One region of the Allobosea sp. FG18 genome, then DNA from elsewhere that is predicted to be linked to it. Evidence: riboswitches for the same ligand, from Rfam matches in the RefSeq annotation. Region 1 holds a riboswitch; the other holds the start of a gene.
The links. Region 1 has a riboswitch for thiamine pyrophosphate ahead of thiO (glycine oxidase ThiO). Riboswitches for the same ligand answer to the same signal wherever they lie in the genome.
Positions count from the first base shown of each region.

Region 2: it holds a riboswitch for thiamine pyrophosphate, as region 1 does, so the genes downstream of both, thiC (phosphomethylpyrimidine synthase ThiC) here and thiO (glycine oxidase ThiO) in region 1, are expected to answer to the same signal.

Region 1 is NZ_JBMDKB010000011.1:66,260-70,464, forward strand. It holds gene ACODTJ_RS13865 (thiazole synthase) at 1-565, opposite strand, end outside; gene thiS (sulfur carrier protein ThiS) at 567-764, opposite strand; gene thiO (glycine oxidase ThiO) at 748-1,743, opposite strand; TPP riboswitch at 1,818-1,919, opposite strand; tRNA gene ACODTJ_RS13880 (tRNA-Ser) at 2,129-2,219, shown strand; gene ACODTJ_RS13885 (hypothetical protein) at 2,367-2,582, shown strand; gene ACODTJ_RS13890 (hypothetical protein) at 2,592-2,738, opposite strand; gene ACODTJ_RS13895 (hypothetical protein) at 2,749-2,970, opposite strand; gene ACODTJ_RS13900 (hypothetical protein) at 3,090-3,254, opposite strand; gene ACODTJ_RS13905 (hypothetical protein) at 3,350-3,616, opposite strand; gene ACODTJ_RS13910 (hypothetical protein) at 3,938-4,147, opposite strand.
Region 2 is NZ_JBMDKB010000010.1:34,572-38,776, reverse strand. It holds gene thiC (phosphomethylpyrimidine synthase ThiC) at 1-1,600, opposite strand, end outside; TPP riboswitch at 1,681-1,785, opposite strand; gene ACODTJ_RS12835 (hypothetical protein) at 2,016-2,213, opposite strand; gene ACODTJ_RS12830 (hypothetical protein) at 2,261-2,533, opposite strand; gene ACODTJ_RS12825 (OmpA family protein) at 2,644-3,729, opposite strand.

The DNA of each region.
Region 1 (4,205 bases):
AGGGCAGCCCGATACCGGCATCAACGACGAGTGGGATATCGGGAAAGTGCTGGCGCATGCTGCGCAGGCCATAGGGGTTGTTGAGCCCCCTGCCCGATCCGATCGGCGCGCCCCAAGGCATCAGCACTTCGCAGCCGGCATCGAGCAGGCGCCCGCCGACGACGAGATCCTCGGTGGTGTAGGGAAAGACCTTGAAGCCGTCGTCAGTGAGGATGCGCGCGGCCTCAACCAGCGCGATCACGTCCGGCTGCAGCGTATCATCCTCGCCGATCACCTCGAGCTTGATCCAATCGGTACCGAAGACCTCGCGGGCCATCTGCGCCGTGGTCACTGCCTCCTTGACGGTATGGCAGCCGGCCGTGTTGGGCAGAACCTTGACGCCGAGCTCGCGGATCAGCGCCCAGAAGGCCTGCCCAGCGCCGCCGGAGGATTCCCGGCGCAGCGAGACGGTGACGACCTCGGTGCCGGAGCGCTTCACCGCCTCGGCCAGGATCGCGGGCGACGGGTATTGCGCCGTGCCCAGGAAGAGCGGGTTCTCCGGCTCGAAACCATAGAAGGATGCCACCTCAGCCTCCCTGCATCGGTGCGACGACCTCGATGCGATCCCCCTCGCTCAAGGCCGTCTCGGCGCGCTTGCGGGCGGGCACGAAATCACCGTTCACCGCGGTCGCGACGATGCGGCCGCCATAACCCAGCTCGGCCAGCGCCTCGGCCAGCGTCTTCGCCGCGACATCCTGCGGCGCGCCGTTAAGCAGCAAGGTCATGCAGCATCTCCGGTGTTGCTTGCGGGTTCAGCACGGCCTCAGTCGCCATCCGCGCCATGGCGGGGCTGAGCAGGAAGCCGTGGCGATAGAGCCCGTTGACATGGATCACCCGGCCGCGACGCGTCAGCCGCGGTAAGTTGTCGGGAAAGGCCGGGCGGGCATCGGTGCCGATCTCGACGACCTCCGCCTCGGCGAAAGCGGGATGCAGCGCATAGGCAGCACCGAGCAGTTCCAGCATGGCGCGGGCGGAGATGCGGCGCCGCTCGCCGCTCTCGATCATGGTCGCGCCGACCATGAAGAGCCCGTCCGCACGCGGTACGATGTAGAGCGGAATGCGCGGATGCAGCAGCCGGACCGGGCGGGACAGGCGGATATCATCGCTCCGCAGCAGCAGCATCTCGCCCTTGACGCCGCGCAGGTCCGGCAGGTCATCGCGCGCCGCCAGCCCCCGGCAGTCGAGGACGATATCGGCATCGAGATCGGAGGGCTCGATGGCGCTGTTGAACTGAATGACGGCGCCGTTGGCGAGCAGCCTCTCGGCGAGCGTAACGACCGCGAGACGGGGATCGAGATGGCACTCCCCGCCAAAGAACAATCCTCGCGAAAAGCGTCCGGCGAGATCGGGCTCCAGCCCGGAAATGGCCTCGCCGTCGACCTCCTCGAAATGGCTGGTGCGCTGGCCGAACCGGCGCAGTTCCGAGCGATCCCGGCTCGGTGCTACGACGAGCGTGCCATGGCGGGTGACGCCACCGGCATGATGCTCCCACCAATCGGCGGCCTGCTGCCCGAGCCGGATCACCGGCTCCTCGGCGCTCTCACCCTCGCACCACGGGGCCAGCATGCCGCCGGCATACCAGGAACAGGCCTCGGCGCCGATGCGCGGCCCACGCTCATGGATGGTTACCCGTGCGCCGCGCGCCAGCAGTTCGGTGGCGCAGGCCAGGCCGACCACGCCGGCGCCGACCACCGCGACATTCAGGCCCGACTGAAGGCGTTGCGCCGTCATGCTCTTCCCTGCTCCCGGAAAGGCAGCGGCCTGGGGCACGATCAAGATGTCTGCCGAAGACCGTTCCCTTCGCCGGCATTACCCGGATCAGGTGCGATGGGTTGACGCGAACCACGTCTCTCAGCCTTTCGGCACCCCAACGGACGGCCTCAATCTAGTGTCTGCCGTGCATCGGGGCAAGGCGAGCTGGCGCAAGGCTCGATTGTGTACTGCGCTGGCTTGCTGCGCGCACGATCAGATCACTCCCTTCACACGGGAGTGCTCTATGGCTCTCTCGGACACATGCACAGGCTGTGCAAAGGAAGTTGCCAACGAGGCTTGTCAAACGGCTCCGCAATCGGGCATAGAGCCTCTCGCCGGAGACGTGGCCGAGAGGCTGAAGGCACTCGTTTGCTAAATGAGCATACCCCACAAGGGTATCGAGGGTTCGAATCCCTCCGTCTCCGCCACTATTTTTTCCTGTTATTTTTCAATCGCTTAGCTTGGAAGTTGTATGCGATTGTGTAGCAAAAGTGTGGGTGCTTTTGTGTAGCGCCGCACCGGCTTGTGCCTTCTCCCGGCTTCCCTACAATCTGCCGAACACAGTGGGGGAAGATGTGCCGTTCTCATCGCTGACCGATTCTCGCGATCTCACCCTTGCTCAGGCGGCGCTGGAATCAGTCTGGGCAGAAGTGAAGGCTGACGTTGCGCCGGAGGATGCGCAGCGCGAGCGGACGCGCCTCGCCTATATCATCGCGGGCTTCGGTCATGCGGCACTGAGTCCAGAGGATTTGAAGCGGCAGGCGTTGGAGCGCTACCGCGAGCAACCCTAGCCGCTGCTGCTAGCGTCGGCGGATGTAGGTGGCTTTCCAGCCGTCCGTCTTTGGCAGGCCGTTCTGACCTTCCGGCGGAAGGTGCGCTCGCGCTATCGGACGCATGATTGCCCATACGATGAACGCGCCGACGATCACCCCTGCGATGAACTCCATGGCGCTCTTCCTACTGCCTGAAGCTGGCCCGTGTCTTCGCAATCGCGGTGGCTGCGCTGGCCTCGCCCAACTGCTTGGCTAGTTCGGCGGCAGCCTTCGGGCCAAGGGCGATTGCGATCTGCGAGGCCGGGCCTGCTTGGCCTGCCAGCTCAAGCTTCACGGCAACCTCATTCGGGCCTTGTCCGACTTGGAATCCAAGCACGCGATAAGCAGCAACGGTGTCGTCGGCCATAGTGTCCCCCTCATTTTGAGAGAGACATAAATCCGGGTGCTGGCAGCCGTCTAGAGGACTCAAATCAAAAGCTCGCCGATCTGCACCGGCGGGCCTAATGTCGTAACTCGCCCTGGGGTTTAGGCGGTGTGCTGCGTCGCGGCCCGAACACTAAGGCGAGGCTTCGGAAGCTCGACGCCCATCAACTCCAAGCGGTCCACGATGGTGTCGGCCAGCGCGAGCACGTCGAGGTCCGCGTCGTCCGGCGTGGCGGAGTAAATCTCCTCCGCGATCGCATCGGTCATCACCTCGCGAGCCACCTCTCGCCGCACCATAATGCGCCTACTCCGAGCGGCAGCGCGAGCAACCATCTCGCGGAGGGCAGGATTGAGCGCCACCATCACGACTCCAACATCTGGACAGGGAAGTCGGGGTTCACGAAGGCGAGCCAGCCGTCCGGGTGGATGGCCTTCGCGCGCGCTTCGATGAATTCAAGGATCTCCATCGCGACCTGTGGAACATCGAAGATCCCGGTCCCGCTGTGGTCACGCGCCTCGCAGAGGCGATGTCCGATGTAGTCCAACACATTCTCGCGCGGGGAAAGGTCGAAGTTCTGCTGAACCCATTCGCTCGACGCACTCCCCAGAGGCGTGGTATTCTCGTTCATGCTCGTATCTCCATTGGTCACATTGGGTGTGCGGGATGCAGAGAACGGCGCGGTGCGGTCGGCAAACTCAGCCGCGTCGTTACTCTCCAACTCTTCGATTTCGCGAAGATGCCTCTGTATAGCCATCTCATGATCGGCAATCATTGAGCGCATAAACTCAATGCACCTGCTAACCGGACTATGTCCGGCGCTATCAGTTACCATCCCAACTCCTGCTTCAACTTCGTTCATTGCTTACGAACGGAGTTATAGTCAGGGGGTCTGTGCGAATGTCATACAAGGAGCGGGTAGCTGGCCTGCGCCTTTTGCATAGGTCCGCTCCTAGACTTCCAACCCGCGCGCCCGGCGCCGCTGACGTTCCTCCAGCCGGTCCTCAAGGCACATGATCGGCCAGATATTGGCGTCGCCTAGAATCTCGATGATGGTGCTGCGGAGATCGTGGCCGGGATCGACGTGCGCCATTGCGAGGCGGTCAACCAGCGTGCGGTGCGTTTGGTCGGCGAGATAGGAAGCGTGATTGATCGGGCTCATAGGCTTGTCTCTGGCGCCAGTGATTTGGCAGCCGAAGACTCGCACGGCCGGAACCACG
Region 2 (4,205 bases), on a different contig from region 1:
AGCGGAAGTCGAAACGGGCGCGCGAGAGCGCATCGTCGCGAATCTTCGCGGCCGGATGGCCCTTGGCAAGATCGGCGGCGTGCGCCGCGATGCGGTAGGTGATGACGCCGGTCTTGACGTCGTCGCGGTTGGGCAGACCCAGATGCTCCTTTGGCGTGACGTAGCAGAGCATGGCGCAGCCATACCAGCCGATCATCGCCGCACCGATGCCCGAGGTGATATGGTCGTAGCCCGGCGCGATGTCGGTCGTCAGCGGTCCGAGCGTGTAGAACGGCGCTTCGCCACACTCGCGCAATTGCTTGTCCATGTTCTCCTTGATCTTGTGCATCGGCACATGGCCGGGGCCCTCGATCATCACCTGACAGCCTTTTCCCCAGGCGATGTTGGTGAGCTCTCCCAGCGTCTCGAGTTCGGCGAACTGGGCGCGGTCATTGGCGTCGGCGATCGAGCCCGGACGCAGGCCGTCGCCCAGCGAGAACGAAACGTCGTAGCGGCGCATGATCTCGCAGATCTCGTCGAAACGCTCGTAGAGGAAGCTCTCGCGATGATGCGCGAGGCACCAGCGCGCCATGATCGAGCCACCGCGCGAGACGATGCCGGTGACGCGCGATGCAGTGAGGGGGACGTAAGGCAGCCGGACGCCGGCATGGATGGTGAAATAGTCGACGCCCTGCTCGGCCTGCTCGATCAGCGTGTCCTTAAACACCTCCCAGTCGAGCTTGATCGGATCGCCACCGACCTTCTCCAGCGCCTGGTAGATCGGCACCGTGCCGATCGGCACGGGTGAATTCCGCAGGATCCAGGAGCGGATGTTGTGGATGTTACGGCCAGTGGAGAGGTCCATCACCGTGTCGGCGCCCCAGCGGATCGCCCAGACCAGCTTCTCGACCTCCTCGGCCGCGCCGGAGGTGACGGCCGAATTGCCGATATTGGCGTTGATCTTGACCAGGAAATTGCGGCCGATCGCCATCGGCTCCAGCTCGGGATGGTTGATGTTCGCGGGGATGATGGCGCGGCCGCGCGCGATCTCCTCGCGGACGAATTCCGGCGTGACGAATTCCGGCACGTTGGCGCCGAAGCTCTCGCCATCGGCATGGCGCTCCCGCGCGCCCTCCAGCATGGCGGCGCGGCCGAGATTCTCGCGATGGGCGACATAGATCATCTCGGGGGTGACGATGCCGGCCTTGGCGAATTCGTACTGCGTCGTCATCTGGCCAGGCTTCGCCTGCAGGATCGGGCGCTCAGCCGGACAGGCGGGCACGAGCTGCTCGGCGGAGATGTGGCCGTTATCGGCGGCGGTGACAGCACGGCCGGGGACTTGCTCGAAGCCGCGTGCGTCGAGCCAGGCGCGACGCGGCTGGACGAGGCCGGCATTGAGATCGATCTTCGCGTCGGTCTCGGTGAAGGGGCCGGAGGGGTCGTAGAGGCGCACCGGCGGCTCGGCATCGGTCGTCAGCACGACCTCGCGGAAGGGCACGCGCATCTCGGGATGCTCGGGCGCCGCGACATAGATCTTGCGCGAGCCGATGATCGGCCCGGTCGTGACGCTCTGGGGAGCGGTCTTGACGCTGTTCTTCTGGGGTTTGGTGTGGGCATTCATAGGGGGGATCTCCTCCTTGGTACAGGTCAGGAGATCCGGCGTCGAAGCGGTTCAAGCGCTGTGATGCGGGTGCAGGCCAAGGCTGCACCGCGTTCCAGTCCCTCCGCCGGTATGACCCGGATCAGGTTCGATGGGTTCAGCTTCGAAAGCCGTCTCAGCCCTTGCGGGCACCCCTCGGAACACTGGCGAGGTTAGGCGTAGCGCCGCCGCTTGGCAACGGGCTGCAAGCATACCTCCCAGACCAACTGGTGGAGTATCCCGCAGCCCTCATCCTGAGGAGCGCCGCAGGCGCGTCCCGAAGGATGGTCCAGATCGTTCGGGAGCCTCCTGAAGCATCCTTCGAGACGCCGCTGACGCGGCTCCTCAGGATGAGGGCTGCCCATTTTCAAACAGGTTGTAGAGGAGAAGGAATGGCTCAGGCGGTCCGGTCGACCAGCGTGCCCTGCCCGGCTGGCAGCATCGCCTGCGTCTGCTCGACGCTCTGCTGCAGCATGGCGACGAGGCTCTGCTCGGCCTGCGCATTCTGCTTGAGCATTTCGGCCGACAGCGCCTGCTGCGTCGAGGCGGCCTGCATCGTGACGATGCTGGTGGCGAGGGAAACGGCGTCGCTCATGGCCGCACCCTAGTCGGGCAACCCTACCAAATCCTCAACCCGGCCCCTCAAGGTGCGATGATCGAGGGCACGGGCTTCGGCATCGGCGGATCGCGCTCGGACCGAATCTGCGCCTTGTCCGCGCCAGCTCCACGCGTCTCGTCCCGTGGCGCCACGCTGTTGGGCATCGGCGGGCGCGCCACCTCGCCCGAGCGCGGCACCAGCGGCACGCCGGGAGCGCGCTGCCTTGCCGGAGCAGGCGCGGTCTGAGCCTGCGCCAAGACTGCAATGGGCATGCCGGCAACAAGCGCCACGGCGATGACCTGGACAAGCTTTCTCATGGCGGCATCTCCCCTCGGCTATCCTCCGGAAACAAAACAGGCGCAGGGAACGGGAGTTCCCTGCGCCTGATAAAGAACGGGGCTGCTTCGAGAGCACCCCCGCCCGGTCGTTACTGGTTCTGGCCGCTGAGCAGCGGCGTGATGCGCCGGAGCGTGACGCGCCGGTTCTCGCGCGAAGCATCCTGCGTGTTCACCTTCAGATATTGCTCGCCATAGCCCTGGGTCGTCAGGTTTTCCGGCGGGATCTGGAAGTCGCGCGTCAGGATCTCCGCGACCGATTGCGCCCGGCGATCGGAGAGCGAGAGATTGTCGACATCGGCGCCCACGGCGTCGGTGTGGCCCTCGACGAGGAAGACCTCGTTAGGCGAGCGCTGCAGGGCGCGCTTCACCGAATCCGCGATCACCGACAAGCGCCGCGCCTGATCCTGCCCGACCTGCCAGGAACCGGTATCGAAGTTGATCGTGTCGATATCGACGCTGCGCATGCGGGCACGCAGGTCCGGCGAATAACGGACCTCGTCCAGCGTGTAGCGGCGCGGGATCGCGGCGATCGGCGGGGCGATGATCGTCTCGTAGATCAGATCCTCGTCGGCCCGGTCCGCATCGACGATATAGCGCTCGCGCGGCATCGGCAGCGGCGGCGGCGGCAGCACCACGACATCGTCGGCAAAGCGGCCCGGACGGTCGCGCAGCGTGTTGTCGATGATGATCACCTCGCGGTTGTCGCGGTCGATGCGGGTGCGGCGGATCAGCCGGCCCTCCTCGTCGGTGACGGTGACGATGCGCGTGCCGTCCGGCCGCTCGAAGATCGTGCGGTTCTCGTCGCCGCGGCGTTCGGAGCGGCCCTGCCAGCCGAGATCGCGGAAGCGCTGATCCTCGTCGCGGCGGATGATGGCGCGGCCGTCATCGTCGCGGATGATGGTGCGGCCGGGCTCGCGGATGATGGTGACGTCACCCTCGCGCCGTTCCTCGCGGCGGCTGCGGATATCCTCGAAGCGCTGCGCACCCTGCGCGGCCATGATGCCGCCGATGACGCCGGCACCGAGACCGATCGCTCCGGCCACGCCCGGCGAGATGCCGCCACGGCGGCCTTCACGCTGAGGCGGCTGGCCGGGAGCGACGCCGGGCTGACCGGGAACAGGGGCGACACCGGGTTGTGCCGGCGCAGCCGTCCCCGGTGCTCCGCCGGACGGCATGCCGGGAGCGGGCCGCCCGACCTGGCCGGGCGCCGCGCCCGCAGGCGGGGTCGGAGCCGTGGCGCCGGGCTGAGCCGGGGCGAGAGCTGGAGCGCCGGGAGCGCCAACCGCAGGCGTGCCCGGCGCCGGGCGCGAGGGCTGGACCGGAGCAGCGCCGGCGGGCGGGGGTGGTGTCGGAGCGGCCGTTCCCGGCTGTGCTGGAGCGGCGGGAGCGGCAGGTTGAGGCGCCAGAGTCGAAGGCTGCTGAGAGGGTGCAGCCGAAGGCGGAACGGTCGGGCCACCGCGCGGAACGGCCGAGGGCGGCGCGCCGGCTCCGGGCTGTGACGGAGCAGCGGGCGCCGTCGCAGGAGGCGCTCCGGTTGGGCGAGGCTGGGTCGGCGCAGCCGAGGGCGGAACGGCCGGGCCGCCGCGCGGAACCGCCGAGGGCTGCGTGCCGGCTCCGGGCTGTGACGGAGCCGTGGGCGCTGTGGCAGGCG